Regions from separate parts of the Paenibacillus sp. AN1007 genome, predicted to be linked through region 3. Evidence: riboswitches for the same ligand, from Rfam matches in the RefSeq annotation. Region 3 holds a riboswitch; each other region holds the start of a gene.

Region 1 (5,831 bases), 210 kb from region 3:
ATGCAGCTTCCAGTTCGATCAGATCGGCTTGATTCTGTGGCGTCCGGTGCCGATGACACGGCAGGATATGCAGGAGAAGTGGTTTCTGGAGATGCCGCCCGAAAATCAGCAGGACGAAATGAAACACCTCTGCTTCTCTACGGCTGCTGTCTATGCCAAAGGGTATTATGACTAGTTACGTCATGTTGGAAGTTGACTGCCTCAAGTGAACAATCCAGCATCACTGCTCACTGCTCTCATACTCCGATACATAAAAAAGTGACCCAAGTTCAGGCTCGACATGCCTGTTGGGTCACTTTTATTAGTTTGAACCATTCTATGCTCTATTCAGCTGGCCATCTACGACCTACCTTAACAGTCACGGTCTACGTCAGCAGATTAGTCATAATCTATGAACGTGCCCGATACTCCTCAGCCTTCGCCTGCATCCCAGCGGCGACTGCCTCTTCTTCCTTCAAGCCGCGATCTGCGGCAAAAGCGCGGATATCCTGCGTGATGCGCATGCTGCAGAACTTCGGCCCACACATGGAGCAGAAATGTGCCTCCTTGGCCCCTTCTGCAGGCAGTGTCTCGTCATGGTAGGACAGTGCCCGTTCCGGGTCCAGAGACAGGTTAAACTGATCCCGCCAGCGGAATTCGAAACGTGCTTTCGAAAGTGCATCATCCCGGCGCTGGGCACGTGGATGCCCTTTGGCCAAATCAGCGGCATGAGCAGCTATTTTATAAGCGATTACCCCTTCGCGCACGTCATCCTTATTTGGGAGCCCGAGATGCTCCTTCGGCGTAACATAGCAGAGCATGGACGTACCAAACCAACCAATCATCGCTGCCCCGATTGCAGACGTAATGTGATCATAGCCCGGAGCAATGTCAGTAGTCAGCGGCCCGAGTGTATAGAAAGGAGCTTCCTGGCAGATTTCCATCTGCAAATCTACATTCTCCTTGATCTTGTGCATCGGCACATGGCCCGGCCCTTCGATCATGACCTGAACATCATGCTTCCACGCGATCTGCGTCAATTCCCCGAGCGTTGCCAGTTCCGCCATCTGTGCCTCGTCATTGGCATCGTAGATGCTCCCTGGGCGCAGTCCATCCCCGAGGGAGAACGCCACATCATACCTTTTCATAATCTCGCAAATTTCTTCAAAATGAGTGTACAAAAAATTCTCCTGATGATGTGCCAGACACCACGCCGCCATAATCGACCCGCCACGCGATACAATACCCGTCATGCGTTTCGCCGTCATTGGAATATAACGCAGCAGCACGCCGGCATGAATCGTAAAATAATCCACACCCTGCTCCGCCTGTTCAATCAGCGTATCCCGATACAGTTCCCAAGTGAGGGCTTCCGCCTCGCCATTCACCTTCTCCAGCGCCTGATAGAGCGGCACCGTACCAATCGGCACCGGAGAGTTGCGAATGATCCATTCCCGGGTGGTATGAATGTCTTTCCCAGTGGAGAGATCCATCACCGTATCCGATCCCCACCGTACAGCCCAGGTCATCTTCTCCACCTCCTCCTCGATCGAGGAAGATACAGCAGAATTACCGATATTGGCATTGATCTTGACATGAAAATGACGACCAATCAGCATCGGCTCACTCTCCGGGTGATTGATGTTGGAGGGCAGAATCGCCCGGCCGCTCGCCAGCTCCTGCCGTACAAATTCCGGCTCCACCCCTTCACGAATAGCTGCGTATTCCATCTCTGGCGTAATCAGACCCTGCCGCGCATAGTGCATCTGTGTAACGCAGCGCCCACCCAGAGCACGCAGCGGCTGTCCGCGAAAGCCTGGGTATTCCTCCGCTCCAGCTCTCCGTCCTCCAGGCTTCAATCCGTTATCCTCCGGTTTAACGGCGCGGCCCTCGTATGCTTCTACATCACCGCGCTCCATGATCCAGTGATTTCGGAGCGCAGGCAGTCCCTTCCGAATGTCCATCTGGAATTCGGGATCGGTCATCGGGCCGCTCGTATCGTAGACACGCAGCGGCTCATTATGCTCCACCCCTTGGGGAGTATTCGTGTCATGCAGGGCAATTTCACGCTCCGGTACAGCTATGTCCGGTCGTGAGCCCTGAATGTACACTTTGCGGCTGCCCGGGAAGGGCTGAACCCCGCCAGCCGCTCCGGTTTTCTTTTCCACCGGATGGCCATCGTTCCCCAATTCCTCTATTCCAATCTGCTTGCCCGTTTGGTTATGTGTACTCATGTCTCCTGTTTCCTCCTCTGTGATCTTCTTTTGTGCATTCTCTCACTAATGCGTCAGCTCCAACGACCACACCTGACAGAAAACATCCAAAGCACAGAAGCACAGCAGGAGTGATCCTGCTCAAGCAGCCCGATAGATCCAAGAGACAGATTTTTATGTACAGCAGCACGAGAACCGAGATTACTATACTGATCCGTTCAGCGTAATTTCATGGTTCCGTTGTTATTTTCCATCATCAACATGCCCTGAACGGCTGCCCCAGAACTCCAAAGGTACCGCGATGGTAAAGCACAACAACGAATGACTCTCTGCTTGCCGCCGTATATAAAAAAGCCGGTTCCGAAGGAACCGACTTATGTCCATCACCCTGCACGCAGCATGGACAAACCGCTGCAATGCAGCATTTGTCCATAGACAACGTCCATGGTGTATGTGATCATATGGCCGATTACTTCCCTACGCTGGTATGATCCAGATCAGGTGCAAAGGGTCCGGGATCTCATGCGATCCCGTCTCAGTCCGGACAATTCGGACTCCCCCAGTAACGTAAACGTATTGCGGCAACCAGGCCGCGTTCAAATCAAAAGATGACATTCATCTGGCCCCGCTGGGCCGTCCATTACAGAGTAGCTTAAACTGGATATAAATACAACCTTTATATTCCAGAGGGACCGGCTCATCTGTGTGACATTCAGGCGAAGGTGGCTGAAAAAGCTCCCTTTAGCCCGCTTTGCCCCTCTATAAAACATATCGATACCGCATCACATACCAATATCAGCAGACACTTATGACAACATAAGTCCCATTTGCGCAGCTGCTTCTTTCAATACCGGCGCATACTCATGCAGTGTTTCCTGTGAGAGCCTGCTGACCGGTCCGGACACGGAAAGTGCTGCCGCAATATTACCCTTGCGATCCATAATCGGTACAGACACAGCTGCAGCTCCTGGCTCACGTTCCTCATAACTGGTGGCATAACCGCTCACCCGAATATCCTCCATCTGCGCCAAATACACTGCTGGATCGATAAACACCGGCCATTCCGGGCCGTTCATCAGTTCCTCCCGGTCCTCTTCGGCGGCAAAAGCCATCAGCACTTTGCTGGATGCCCCCACCGAAAGCGGCAGTCTCGCACCAACGGGTGCAACACGCCGAATGGCCTGATCACTCTGCACCGCCTGAATACGAATCCGCTCACTGCCGTCACGAAGGTAAAGACTCACAGTTTCACCCAGACGATCTCGGAGCCGCTCCATCGCAGGCAGCAGCAAAATGGCTGGATCATCGCTGCGCGACATATGCGCCGACAATTCCCAGATGCGAATGCCTAGCCGGTATTTCTCGGTAGCCGCATCGCGTATCACAAAGCCCTTATCCTCCAGCGTAGCCATCAACCGATGCACCGTACTTTTGTGCAGACCAATCTGGCTGGCAATTTCGGTGAGTCCAAGATCGCTCCGCGTGGTAAAACATAATAATATATCCAGCGCCCGTTCGACAGCACGGACGGTTAACTTGCGGTCTTCCATGGCATAATGCCCTCCTCATGTTTCATCACATGAAACTTGGTTACATAAATTATATGAGAAACGGTCTCATCTGTAAACCAAAAATAGCTGCGAGGCAGGGGAAAAATATATATTTATGATCATTTTATAAGGCTTTAATCTCCTGTAAATTACACGCTATGGAAATGTTATCTATACATCTAAAGAACTATATAACAATTGCGTAACAAATGCCGTCAATCAATTGACTTTGATGATATCGGAACATACGATAAAGACAGGAACCCTTTCACTTATGATCACTAAAATGTGACTTTAGGATCAGGATGTCATAATAGTATGTACGAGATAAACGATATGAAATGTTATTCTTTTAACATCGCCGTTAACTTCAGCGGAATGAATCTTTAACCGAATTTTAAAGGAGGGGCGTGCATGTATCCGACATCCCAGAGCGAAGCCCCGCTGCATACCAAAGTGTCCGATCTGCCCTCTTCATTGTCACCGAGGCTGATCCGGTTCAAACATATTGTCGTAGCGCTGCTGCTCTCCGTTGTTTTTTTCCTGTTGTTTTGTTTTATTGCCTTACATGGTTATATCGCTTGGGTGCTGTCGAATCCTACAGTTGCTCCGGTCTTTTCGAATCCGATGCAGGCTAAAAATATGAAATACGAAGACATTACCTTCCCCGCAGCGGACGGCAGCCGAACAATGCAGGGCTGGTATATTCCCGCTGCCACTGATACGGGCAAAACCATTATTTTCAGCCATGGTTATGGAGCGAACCGAGAGGAAACATGGGTACCTATGTACGATCTCGCCCACTATGCACATCAGCTCGGTTTTAATGTGGTCATGTTTGATTACGGCTTTGCATCTCAGGTCAACAGAGCCGTAGCTACCGGCGGCAAAGCCGAGTCCCAGCAGCTGCTCGGAGCGATTCAGTTTGCCAAGCAGCGCGGCGCACAGGAACTGGTTGTCTGGGGTTTCTCTATGGGAGCCGGAACCGCCCTGCAGACTGGGCTGCTGACCGATGAAGTGAATGCCATGATTCTGGACAGCACTTTCCTGCTGGAGCCGGATACACTCTACCACAACATTCACAATCAGATTAATCTGCCGCGTCAGCCTACACTGGAGATTATGAAGCTGCTCTTCCCGGTGTTGAACGGTACCGGTCTGCAGCAGATTCCGTACCAGGAAGTTAAAAAGAAAGACTATCCGTTCCCGATCTTTTTCATCCATGGTACAAAAGACGAGAAGGCCCCTTACCCGATTGCGGAGCAGCTTGCCGCCAATCAGACCAATCCATTTTCCGAAGAATGGATCGTGCAGGACGCGCATCACGAACTGATTTTCAGGGAGCATCCAAAGGAATATCTGCGCCGTGTCTCCACGTTCCTTAGTCATGTAACGAAGACAAGCAGTGAGGATGTGCAGCAAAACGAGCAGTAATCAACAAATTATCATTATATTCACCATTAGTTATCTACAGAGCCCTTCAGGGGCTCTTTTTTATGTGCACATAGGACAAAGCGCCCGGGGAATACACTGTTTAGACAGAGCAAATGTAAATGAACGTAGACTGTATTCAATGAATGATTGGAGGGTCAATGAATATGAACTGTGATGGATACGGCCGCCTGCTGCCTCTGCGGACGCTGGAAGAAATCCGCTTCTGGAAGGAACAGGAGAAAGAACATACCATCATTATTCGGGCGTTGGTTCCAGATCTGGAGGCCGCATACGTCAGGCTGCTGGAAGAATGGGAAGCCGCTTTTGCAAACAGTGAGCGGGTAGCCAATCAGCTGTTAAAGCAGCTGCTGCCCGCAACCCAGCCTCCTGCTCCCTATATGATCCGGTGTATTGATCAACTTGTCTCGGCAGCACAGCATCAGTCCAGGGAGTTTATTAAACAGCTGTACGTCATGCTGGAGCAAAGTGCGGCTGTGCATGCGGTTCCGCTTGCTGAGACCTTCATTCTGCATGTCATCCGCGAGTCCGAATATTTTCTGGGAGTTCTCGAAACGTTGAGTCAGCCCGGCATTTTTAGGGAAACAGAACCCGCATCATCGATACTACTGGAAAATGCCCTGCACGGCGCAGCCTC
Region 2 (5,831 bases), 480 kb from region 3:
GCAGTACCTTGTTCTGCAGCTCGTCCGGCTTATTTTTAGCCATAAACTTCATCTCTTGAAAGATTGCCTCTCCCTGCTCCGTGAGTGGATTGATCTGATAATGGACTTTATAAATATCGCGAAAACTTTGCAGATCTCCTGTAGCCGCAATGGTATAGAGACTGGCAGTAAGCAGAATGAACATGAGACTGATCACAAGCATGCCTGTGAAAGAAAGCAGCATTTTGATTCGAATTGACATAGTATCCCCTCTTAACATGCGATTGGTAGAGTTAGTGCACATGTTATCACAAGATGGTTCCCATTGCCCATATGCAAATCAAGATGGCTGATCGACTGTCTGCTGTGAGGATAACATGAAGATATAAAAAACAGGATGAAGCAGTATTTCTCTGCTCACCCTGTTTGATTTGCTGCATGCTCAGCAATAAAAACATGTGTAGTGAAAAGCATAAACGGTTAGTTTATTGGGTAGATAGGTCCAGTATGGGATATTTCACTGCATCTGTATCGCATCAGCGCAGCTCCTTGGTTACAGCATCTGGTTTGTTTGATCTCTTCGCATGGTGCAGTTTAATACTGCGTATTACCGGACTGGCTCGTTTTACCTGAAGCAAAACCCTTGAATAGTGTCGGTACTTTGGAATAGCGGGTATTGGTGATTTTTCCTTGAGATACAGGGCTGTCCGTACGCATAATAGCATCTTTCACATTGGAAATATTGGAGTTATCCAGCGTCATGTTGACTGCAAAGGTTGTGCCTCCATTTTGCCGAACCAGCTTGCCGATATCATCGGCACGGAAGTTTTTGATGTTAATGGTGCCTGCTGCATTGATCTGAAACACTTTATCGTATGCCTTGTATGCGGCACCACCTGTAATGTTCACTGTTCCTGATGATTTTAGTGTTAACGCATCCTCGCCTACATCCTGCCATACCACATTTGAGATGTTACAGCTGCCATAACAATGCACACCATCTGCTGCTGGCGCACCGAGGATGACATTTTTCAGGGTAGCGCCTGCTTCGAGCCGGAAGACCGGCTTTTGATTTTCTGCCTGAGAACCATCACCCAGTGTAGACGGGTTGGCTACAAAGGTTTTTCCCTGTCCATCATACGTTGTGCCCTTAGGTACAACAATCGTTGAATTTACAACCGTTGGCGCAGCCGCCGCAGGCATAACACCAAATATGGAAGCAACCAGACCAGCGGACAACAACAGCGTTAACATCTTTTTCATCATCAACATCCTCCCTATAATTTAAATGGATTTGTCTGCAAGCCGCAGGCTTGTCTCACGGAACCGCAGCAGTAAGCACTGCCCGGAACCTGTCTTAATCCTACATAAAAAGGAAGATTACAGGAATAATCCCTGGATCACATTTACATTCCCCGGCATAAAAACGGATCGAACTGTATTTATCATCATATTCCATTCCGATGATATGTACCGATATTAACTTGGTATATGCTGTTTTTTACCGTCCTAATTACCATCAAGTTCATCAAAAAAGACTCTATCGTCTGCTTGCAGACAGTAGAGTCTTGGAGTATCTTATTCCTTTTTCGGCAGATCAGTCCTGATCTCGTGTAATCCATCCTGCTATTCTAACTCTTGTCTCAGGCTCCGGCTCCGAACCGCTGACGGTACCCACACTTGCGGCATAATTCCTCTACAGCCTCACGTTTAGAGAAACCGTACACCAGATTGTTCGCACGCTCTCCATCCACAATTTCCGAGAAAGACTTCTCATGGATGTTACCCAGGTTAATAACACCCTCTCCATCCAGACAGCAGGGAACGACGGTTCCGTCCACCAGCACAGCGGCCTGACTGCGCAGTGCATGGCAGAAGCCCCTACCATCATCTTCAGGTGCATCCAGACTTGGCCACTGGAATTCATGATCCTGATTCAGGTACACATTCGGCGCGATTTTTATGCCGCTGCCTGGAACGACTTTTTCCTCAATCCGGAAGTCCAGATTGAATTCACGCTCCAGCACCTCCAGCGTCTCTCGGTTTCGATTCCTCTGTGCATTCGTAAAGTTGTCCTGTGTCAGATTCCATAATCGAAACGAGACAATGACATTATGTTTCACGGCTTCACGTACAAAAGTCAAAATGTTACGCAGATATCCGTCACGGTCGGTAGAGCCTTCATGACCGTCGAAGCTGTGCAGCGAGAAATTCATCTGTCTCAGTGCAGGTTTACCTATCAATTTATGCTGTGTTTTCGGCAGCAGTGTACCGTTCGTTGTAATGTTTACTTTGAATCCTTTGGCATGGGCGGAGTCCAGCAGCACGTCAATTTTGGGATGCAGCAGCGGTTCCCCTTTGACGTGCAGGTAGATGTGTTTGGTGTGCGGTTTGATCTGATCCAATATATTATTAAAGACTTCAGGGTCGATAAATCCTTTGGCACGCTTCGTTTGTGGACAAAAGCTGCATGCCAGATTACAGATGCTCGTAATTTCAATGTATACTTTCTTGAACGTTTTCAACTCAGGGTCCCCATTCTGCCGGGAGGAACACATGTCCTGCCCTCATTCGTAATACGGCCGTATGGGCCAATCTCCATTATATCGGGTTAATGAACGAAGGTAAATCCGAATAACGAATCAAGATAAACCAAATTATTCAGAAACATCTTCTTTTTCTGCGCAGCTTTCAACGTATTCACAGTCAGCCAGTCCTCTTTACATTATGGCAGGATGTGATATAGACTGGGGACATAACTCCATATTTTGCACAATACACTAGGGGAGCCTTACGGCTGAGACGAATCGTTATATTCGGACCCTTTGAACCTGATCTGGATTATACCAGCGGAGGGAAGTGAGCAGCCTTTATGAATAGTGGATTCTCCCTAGTTGTTAAGGGGAACCATCACCATAGTTACAACTGGAAGCCCTGCTCATTTCTCCGGAAATGGGTGGGGCTTTTTTTATATTCCATCGCAAAGGAACCGGACGATTATCTTCTCTATTCCCAACGTGCAAATGGATGTCACATGATTCACCATCATCAGATCATTTTAGATCAAGGAGGAAATTGCGATGTCATATCTTCAACGTGTACGTACACTCAATCCTTTGATTCATAACATTACCAACCTTGTGGTTGCTCCTTTTACTGCAAATGGTCTGCTTGCCCTTGGTGCCTCTCCGTTCATGGCTTATGCTCATGAAGAAGCCGCTGATGCTGCCCGTATGGCTGGAGCAGTCGTTCTGAACATTGGCACATTGGATGAAAGAGTTGTTCAGTCGATCCTGCTGGCCGGGAAGTCTGCCAATGCACATCATGTACCTGTTGTACTTGATCCGGTTGGTGCGGGAGCAACCGCTTATCGCACCGATACGGTGCAGAAGCTGGTTCGTGAGCTTCGTCTCACTGTGCTGCGCGGTAATGCTGCCGAGGTGGCCCATGTCATTGGGGTGCCGTGGAATATCAAAGGTGTGGATGCCGGAACTGGAGAGGGTGACCGGATTGACATTGCGGAGCGCGCTGCACAGCGGCTGGGCTGCATTATCGTCATTACAGGTCAGTACGATGTTATTACGGACGGGTATCAAACATTTCTGACCAGCAACGGACATGCTTTACTCACCCAAGTGACAGGCGCAGGCTGCCTTCTAAGCTCGGTGATTGGTGCTTTCGCTGCCGCTGCCGCACCAGGAGATGATTTACTGCACAGTGTGACCGAGGCAGCTGCCTTTTATGGTGTTTCCGCTGAACGGGCTGCAGCTCGAACAGCTCATCAGGGCCCTGGCAGCTTCCAGATGGAATTTCTAAATCAATTAGCACAGGTGACACCTGAACTGCTCTCGGAGCACGCGCAGATTCGCCAGATTCGGGGAGGTGTACGATGAACATTACGCAGGCATTAACGATTGCAGGTTCTGATAACGGTGGCGGTGCCGGAATTCAGGCTGATCTCAAAACCTTCCAGGAGCTTGGTGTATACGGAATGACGGTGATTACTGCGATCGCTGCACAGAACACTATGGGTGTGCAGGGCGTATTTCCCATCAGTTATGAAGGCATAGCCCAGCAGCTCGATTCAACGGGAGAAGACTTTCAGCCGCGTGCGGTCAAGACAGGCATGCTGTATAGTGCCGAGATTATTCGTCTTGTCGCGGCAAAATGGCAGCAGTTCGGCTGGACCAATCTGGTGATCGATCCGGTGATGGTAGCTAAAGGCGGTGCACCTCTCCTCCAGCAGGAGGCGGTGCAGGCACTTGTTGAGGAGCTGATGCCCCATGCCCTGCTCACAACACCTAACATCCCGGAAGCTGAACTGCTTACGGGTATGAACATAACCAATCTGAACGAACGCGAAGAAGCTGCAAAACAATTGGTACAGATGGGCACAACGTATGCCCTGATCAAAGGAGGACATGAGACTGGTAGCGGAACGGTAGTGGATGTTCTGTACGACGGGCAGTCCTTTCATTACCTGGAGAACCTGCGTGTAATGACACGTCATACGCACGGAACCGGCTGCACCTTCTCTGCTGCCATTACGGCCGAACTGGCCAAGGGTTCTTCTGTTCTGGCTGCCGTTACAACCGCGCGAGCCTTCATTCAGGCAGCCATTGAAGATGAGCTGGGATTCGGGGCCGGGCACGGACCGACGAATCACTTCGCGTACCAGCGCAGACAGCGAGGTGCATGCTGATGCGTAGATGGGATACGGAAGCGGTACGCCGTGCGCTGCAGTTGTATTTGGTGATGGGCAGCGTCAATACGACGCGTGACCCGGTGGAGGTGCTGCGCCAGGCGATCGCTGGCGGCATCACGCTGTTCCAGTTCCGCGAGAAGGGAACTGGCGCCCTGACAGGCGAAGCCCGAACAGCGCTTGCGCTGCGGCTTCGCGAGGTGTGCAGCCAGCACGGGATACCGTTCATCGTGAACGATGATGTGGAGCTGGCTGTGGCTGTAGAGGCCGACGGTGTACACGTCGGTCAGGACGATGCGGACGCGGCGCTGGTGCGCGCCCGCATTGGCGAAGGGCGGATGCTTGGCGTATCCGCCCACTCCGCCCTTGAAGCCCGCCTTGCCGTGCAGGCGGGCGCAGACTATCTTGGCATCGGGCCAATGTACCCGACGCGCTCCAAAGCGGATGCCCACGCTGTGCTGGGCCCCGCCGGGATGGCGGAACTGCGCGCCGCAGGCATCGCGGTTCCGGTGGTTGGTATCGGCGGCATTACGCCCGATACCGCGGCCGCCGTGATGGCGGCTGGAGCCGACGGCGTCGCCGTCATCTCCGCCATCGCGGGCGCGGCCGATGTGCACGCAGCGGCTGCACAGCTCGCCGCGATCCTGCGCAGGGAGCAGGCATAGCCGTGCTCCCTGCCCGAGAATGCAAAGGCTGCAGCCACTCGGTCTGCAGCCTTTGCATTCTTGTTTTATTCTTCTCCTCCTTTGCCTTGTTCTGCAAACTACACATCCTCCTGCATCATTTTTCATCCTTATCCTTCCGCAAACAGTTCATCCTGCAGCGCACCATATCTCCTTCTGTATCCTTTAAATCCTTTCACCTTTCTCACCTTCTTCCCACCTTGCATCACGCACATATCTATTTCATCCCCCACCCCTCCATCCCAAGCATATTTAATATATAAATCATTTCTGTTATAAAGCTTCACATTTACAAAACATTATCTTTTAATTACTATGAATATAAAAGTCTCTTCACGAAATAACCTATATAATAAAAGGGAGTGAGTTTATGGATCAGATCGATAGAAACATCCTGTTCCATATGGAAAACCAAGCCAGATTGTCCATGACCGAATTAGGAAAATTGGTGGGACTTTCACAGCCAG
Region 3 (5,831 bases):
ATGGAAAAAGAGCGGGCTGCTGCGGCATGTAGCTGATATGCCCGCGCTCTCCGGTAACCTGCTTGCCGTTCATGAACACATCGCCGTTCTGCGGTGTCAGCAGGCCGCCGATGATGTGGAACAGGGTGCTTTTACCGCAGCCGGAAGGGCCAACGATAGCGACGAATTCCCCTTTTTTCACTGTCAGAGACAGGCCGTTCAGCACAGGCAGTTTACGCCGCCGTTCTTTGAAGGACACGTGAACATCGGCGATGTCCAGCGCAGGTGGGAGCGGAGCTGAAGCATCATGTTCGGCATGTTGGTCCTGTTGCTGTTTCATATGAGGATCACATCCTAATGTACAAAATACGATAACTTTCTAAGCTGTTAACAATCCCAAGCATTGTTTCCAGCAGTGAATTCAATCTAGCGTTTCTGTGGACGCCAGCGGACAAGCAGTTTCTCCAGCAGTGCGATCAGCAGGAAGAGCAGCAGGCTGAGCGCTACGATAATCATAATGGCGACAAAAAGACGATCTGTCCGATACGCTGACTTCTGCAGCATCATATAATAGCCGATGCCCTTGTCAGCACCGATCCACTCGGCGATGATGGCGCCCATCACGCTGTATGTCGCAGCGATTTTGATGCCCGAGAATATGGACGGCAGAGCGTGGGGAAGCTCCAGCTTCCAGAAGATATGACGGCGCTTCGCACCCGCCATACGCATATAGTTCATCATGGCAGCATCGGTGCGTGTCAGCCCATCCATGGCCGCAACGGCCACTGGAAAGAAGCAGACCAGAATGATCGTAATCAGCTTGGGCAGCAGGCCGAAGCCGAACCAGATCAGCAGAAGCGGTGCGAGCGCGATGGTCGGAATATTTTGACTAAGAATAAGCAGTGGATACAAGGCCGATTTGAGAAAAGGGATCAGATGCAGCACCATTGCAATCAGCAGACCAACGGCCGTACCTGCCGCAAAACCGATGAGTGTTAACTGAATTGTTGCAGAAGCGTGCATGCCAAGTCGATCGGCTTGAGAAGCTGCTTCATGGGCAATGTCAGAGGGTGCAGGCAGCATCCATTTCTCAATATGGAACAGGGAGACCGCCCCCTGCCATATCGCAATAAAGAGAATAACCGCCACAAAGGGCGGCCATACACTTTTGAAATAGGAAGACATTAGCGGTATTTCTCCGTCAGCGTATCCATGCTGAATCCGTCTGGACTATGTGCAATTTTGATCTGTGAGATAATGCTTGGGCTGCCAGCTTCCACGAGTACTTCGTGCATTTTACGGACAACCTCCAGCAGCTCCTCCAGTTCGCCTTCCATGGTAGTGTCGAGTGCATTGACCTGATATTTCAGGCCGGATTGCTGAATCACTTCGATGGCACGGTCTACGTATGGATAGGAGTTCTCGCCGTTCGGCGTTTTGGGAATAACTTGAATGCTGAGTAATGTACTTGCCATGAGAGATCAAAACTCCTTTTCGGGTGTATTTAAAATAAGAAGTTGATGTAGAAGGGGGAACTCGGCGAACCTTATAGACGATCGCTTTGCTTTTTTAAGTTCTTTCCTCTTCGTTCAAACGTGTAAATATCATATTTCAGTGTTACATTTAGATTCATTTTATTGTGGTAAAAACTCGTTCGTATAGGCTTTCGTTACATCAATCTTTTTATCCAGCAGTTTCTTGCTGAACATCCAGTCGGTGTAGTTTTTCCATACGTCTTCCTTTTGTTCACCCCAGCGCGGTGCATCATCCTTATATTTCGGGCTGAGCCATTTCTGGCTTGCCACTACTAATTCCTTGTCCAGATCGGGTACAGCTTTAATCAAAATATTCGCTGCTTCTTCAGGGTGATCAATCGCATATTGGTATCCTTCAGAAGTGGCCTTCAGGAAAGCTTTCACCAGTTCAGGGTCCTTCTGAATCGTTTGCTCGTTGGTTACAAGCACAGGGGTGTAATAGTCCAGCGCTTTGGCATAATCCTTCACATATAACATGTCAATCGGCTCCCCGCGCAGTTCAGCCTCAATTCCTGTCCAAGCGTAGAAGATCCAGGCAAAATCAATGTCCCGTTTCACGGCTGTGAAGAAATCGGCATCGCCCATGTTAATGTTTTTAACTTTGGATACATCAGCACCTTCGCCCTCCATAATGGACTGCATCACGGCTTCTTCTACCGGAGAACCCCAGCCGCCGTAAGTTTTACCTTCAAAGTCTTTGGGGGATTTGATCTTGCGATCTACCGGAGCGGCAAAACCGGATGTATTATGCTGAATAACTGCTGCAATGGACACCAGTGGAACATCCTGCGTGCGGGCCTGAGTTACACTCTCCTGGTAGCTGACGCCAAACGGCACTTCACCCGAGGCAACCATCGTATCTGCACCGCCGGCACCTGGTTGTACAATCTCTACATTCAAGCCAGCAGCTTTATAAAAACCCTGATCCACTGCTGCGTACAGACCGGTATGATTCGTATTAGGCGTCCAGTCGAGCACGACCTTCACATCTTTCAGTGCAGCGCCACTGTCATCGTTCGTTTTCCCTGAACTGGCCGCACCTTTCTGCTCAACTGGAGCCGTTTCTTTGCCACCACATGCAGCTGCGGTTATCAGCAGTACACACATGAGTAACAATCCCATTGTTTTACGCCATTTCATCGTGTTTCTCTCCTTCGGTATGTCCGGCCTATGGCACGGGGTACTCCTTGGCTTCATATCCAATCCCTTTGCATAAATCGACGAATTTATACTTGCAGGTTGTCCGAATAACGTCATTTTTCTGTTTCTGTTTGTCCATAGAAAACAAAAAAAGCGCCCCGTAATCCGGGACGCGTGCAGGCGTGAGAGAATGGCTTTCAGCTTATGGCTGTGCCGTTGCAATATACTCCGATTCCTACGCTGGCATGATCCAGATCAGGTCTAAGGGTTAGTATCTTGATGGGATACACTCTCAGCCGGCCAATTCCGACTCCCCTGGGAAACTATGAAGTTACGGGCATTACTAGGTGTAATTATAGGCGAGTAAAGGGAGTGTGTCTAGGGTGTGTCTTGAAAACTACTGAAGTGCATCTTTTACCGCCTTTTCGCCCCCTGCTTCGTCACTTTCCCTTGACGTGCCCCGGCACGCCTGCGGAAAACTTCCTAGCTTGGAACGAAAATTTAGCAAAATTGGCTTCCTTCAGCGTTTTCAGACACACCCTAGTCAACAAATCGTTCACATAATGTTCACTTATGTAAGGGTGGTCACAATCTCTATAATGATCCCAGTACAGAAAGGATGAGTATATTGCCAGGAAGCAAGAAAGAACAAGTTATTTTTGGACTTATGATGTGTACGGGAATGGTCGTCGTCATGATGACCTTCAATCTATGGCACACGGGAATGTTAAGCGAGATGTCTGCGATGCAGATGCTGCTGCAATTCGTAATCTGTTTTGTCATCGCTTTTGTGGTGGAGTCGTTCATCGTTGGACCTGCAGCGAGAAAAATGGCCTTTTCCATCCCTTTTGCGAGATCCAGTAGAATCAAAGGGATCGTTACCATGTCCTTTTTTATGGTTGTCGGGATGGTTTTGATCATGTCTCTATATGGGATTATGACAGCCTATGCAGCTGATCAGTTAGACGGAGCATCTGTGTTCGGCGCATATTTTCATACGATTGCTCGTAACATTAGTCTGGCTTTACCGTATCAGTTGATCGTATTGGGGCCGCTAGTACGGTATGTATTTGGCAAGTTGTTCAAAGGACAAGCAGCCGTTGTATCCGTTTAATTCATTTTAATAGTCACGAAGGAGTATTTCCTGGGCAATGGCTAATTGCGTTCCCTTAAGAAGTTCTAGCGTAAGCCACCCAATATAAAATACCAATTATAACAGCGGCTATAATAATCGTGGTGATAATCCCGCTCATCCAAGTACCTCGCTGAGCTTGGTGGGCAAGTTCGTCTGCTCTTCGTTTGGCAGCTTCGGCCTCTTGTGAGTTCAAAGGGTTAGGACTCATATTCATAAAGCAACAACTCCTCATCTGTAGTCTGATCAAACCATAGTGCAGTTTGTTTACAGGAAAACCATCCAACTTGAGATCGATTACTCGAATAATTGCTTAATCGAAGCTAAAGACATAACGATGCTAATTGCAAGAAGGAAAATACCTCGGAATTTGATACGGATGATGTCGGATTGCATTAACTCGTCTTTATTACGGTTGAATGGCCATGAATCCGGTATGATCAGGGCTCTGGTTCCAAAGACGAATCCGATTAAACTAATCAACAGAAAGACGATGAAGTAAAACATAAGCTCACCCCTTGAGGTTTTAGAAGTTATTTCAATTTTACTTGATCCAGCTTTGTAAAGATACGTAAGTGGGCATTGTAATGATTCAGGATTTGGACAAACGGATGAAGAAAGCTCCATCATTTATTGAAATGGGATATCTATCAGTTGCATTTATATTCTGTCTTCGTATATACTGAGTAACACAATTGCAGATCGGATCATGCCGTTGAAGAGAATCCAACTCGGAGGCGTTTTCGCCAGGGAGCGAATTGAAACTTTCCCAAGTTAACCGGAACCGCCCGTTATCGCGGACCAAGAGGCTGAATCAGGGATATTTATACGGATTCGGCAAGTTGGGTGGCACCGCGAGCAGAGCGCTCCTCGTCCCAAGGGATGAGGGCGCTCTTTGTATTTTTTTAGCCAAAGGAGACGGTGACCATGTTAGATATGAAGTGGGTTCGGGCACATGCAGAAGAGGTTCAGGCCGCAGCAGACGGGAAAAAGATCAAGATTGATATTGCCGCGTTGATACAGCGGGATGACGAGCGCAAAGTGCTTCTGCAGCATACAGAAGAAGGACGCCGCCTGCGCAATACACTGTCGGCAGATATCGGGAAACTTATGCAGACAGGTGAGCGTGAGCAGGCGGAGAACATGAGGGCGAAGGTAAAACAGCTTAATAAACAGCTTGAGCAGGAGGAAGCGAAACTTGCGCAGATTCAGGAAGAAGTGACCCGATTGCAGTGGCTGGTTCCAAATGTCGTGTCGCCAGATACTCCTGTGGGCAGATCGGATGAAGATAATGTAGAGCTGCGCCGAGTGGGGGATCTTCCAGTGTTTGAATACGCCGCAAGAGACCATGTGGAACTTGGAGAAATGCATGAACTCATTGATATTCCGCGCGGCGTGAAGATCGGCGGCACTCGAAGTTATGTATTAAAGGGTGCTGGCCTGATGCTGCACCGGGCTGTACAGCAGCTTGCGCTGGATCTGCTGCTGAAGCAGGGTTTCACACCTATGGAGGTTCCGCTCATGGTCAGAGAGGACGCTTTGGTGAACACTGGATTCTTCCCGACAGGCCGAGATCAGGTGTATGAGCTGCAGGGTGAGGACAAATGGCTTGTCGGTACATCGGAGGTACCGCTGGTTTCGTATTATGCGGATGAGGTCATTGATGTGAAGCAGCCGGTGAAGCTGGCAGCCGTATCGACGTGTTTTCGCAGTGAAGTAGGGTCGGGTGGACGTGATGTGCGGGGATTGTACCGTGTGCATCAGTTTGCCAAGGTGGAGCAGGTCATCCTGTGCGCGCCGGATGCGGTGGAATCGGAACGTATGCTGCAGGAGATTACGGAACATGCGGAGGAACTGCTGCAGCTGCTTGAACTGCCATATCGTGTGGTGGCAGTATGTACGGGTGATATGTCCCAGAAGACATACAAACAGTATGACATCGAAACCTGGATGCCAAGCCGCGGGGCATATGGTGAGACGCATTCGTCGTCGAATCTGCATGATTTTCAGGCTCGCCGTTCGAACATTCGCTGTCTTGATGAGGA

Evidence for each region. Region 3 has a riboswitch for thiamine pyrophosphate ahead of ABXS70_RS23745 (ABC transporter substrate-binding protein). Riboswitches for the same ligand answer to the same signal wherever they lie in the genome.
Region 1: it holds a riboswitch for thiamine pyrophosphate, as region 3 does, so the genes downstream of both, thiC (phosphomethylpyrimidine synthase ThiC) here and ABXS70_RS23745 (ABC transporter substrate-binding protein) in region 3, are expected to answer to the same signal.
Region 2: it holds a riboswitch for thiamine pyrophosphate, as region 3 does, so the genes downstream of both, thiM (hydroxyethylthiazole kinase) here and ABXS70_RS23745 (ABC transporter substrate-binding protein) in region 3, are expected to answer to the same signal.

The regions. Positions count from the first base shown of each region.
Region 1 covers NZ_CP159992.1:5,093,798-5,099,628, forward strand. Annotated here, with positions in the region: gene ABXS70_RS22810 (hypothetical protein) at 1-175, shown strand, start outside; gene thiC (phosphomethylpyrimidine synthase ThiC) at 390-2,213, opposite strand; TPP riboswitch at 2,650-2,763, opposite strand; gene ABXS70_RS22820 (IclR family transcriptional regulator) at 2,999-3,742, opposite strand; gene ABXS70_RS22825 (alpha/beta fold hydrolase) at 4,157-5,176, shown strand; gene ABXS70_RS22830 (Fe-Mn family superoxide dismutase) at 5,341-5,831, shown strand, end outside.
Region 2 covers NZ_CP159992.1:4,818,195-4,824,025, forward strand. Annotated here, with positions in the region: gene ABXS70_RS21690 (HAMP domain-containing sensor histidine kinase) at 1-241, opposite strand, end outside; gene ABXS70_RS21695 (pectate lyase) at 574-1,242, opposite strand; gene ABXS70_RS21700 (radical SAM/SPASM domain-containing protein) at 1,623-2,504, opposite strand; TPP riboswitch at 2,752-2,854, shown strand; gene thiM (hydroxyethylthiazole kinase) at 3,060-3,872, shown strand; gene thiD (bifunctional hydroxymethylpyrimidine kinase/phosphomethylpyrimidine kinase) at 3,869-4,681, shown strand; gene thiE (thiamine phosphate synthase) at 4,681-5,346, shown strand; gene ABXS70_RS21720 (winged helix-turn-helix transcriptional regulator) at 5,735-5,831, shown strand, end outside.
Region 3 covers NZ_CP159992.1:5,300,366-5,306,196, reverse strand. Annotated here, with positions in the region: gene ABXS70_RS23760 (ABC transporter ATP-binding protein) at 1-319, opposite strand, end outside; gene ABXS70_RS23755 (ABC transporter permease) at 406-1,164, opposite strand; gene ABXS70_RS23750 (MTH1187 family thiamine-binding protein) at 1,164-1,454, opposite strand; gene ABXS70_RS23745 (ABC transporter substrate-binding protein) at 1,614-2,654, opposite strand; TPP riboswitch at 2,869-2,981, opposite strand; gene ABXS70_RS23740 (hypothetical protein) at 3,274-3,768, shown strand; gene ABXS70_RS23735 (hypothetical protein) at 3,824-3,982, opposite strand; gene serS (serine--tRNA ligase) at 4,714-5,831, shown strand, end outside.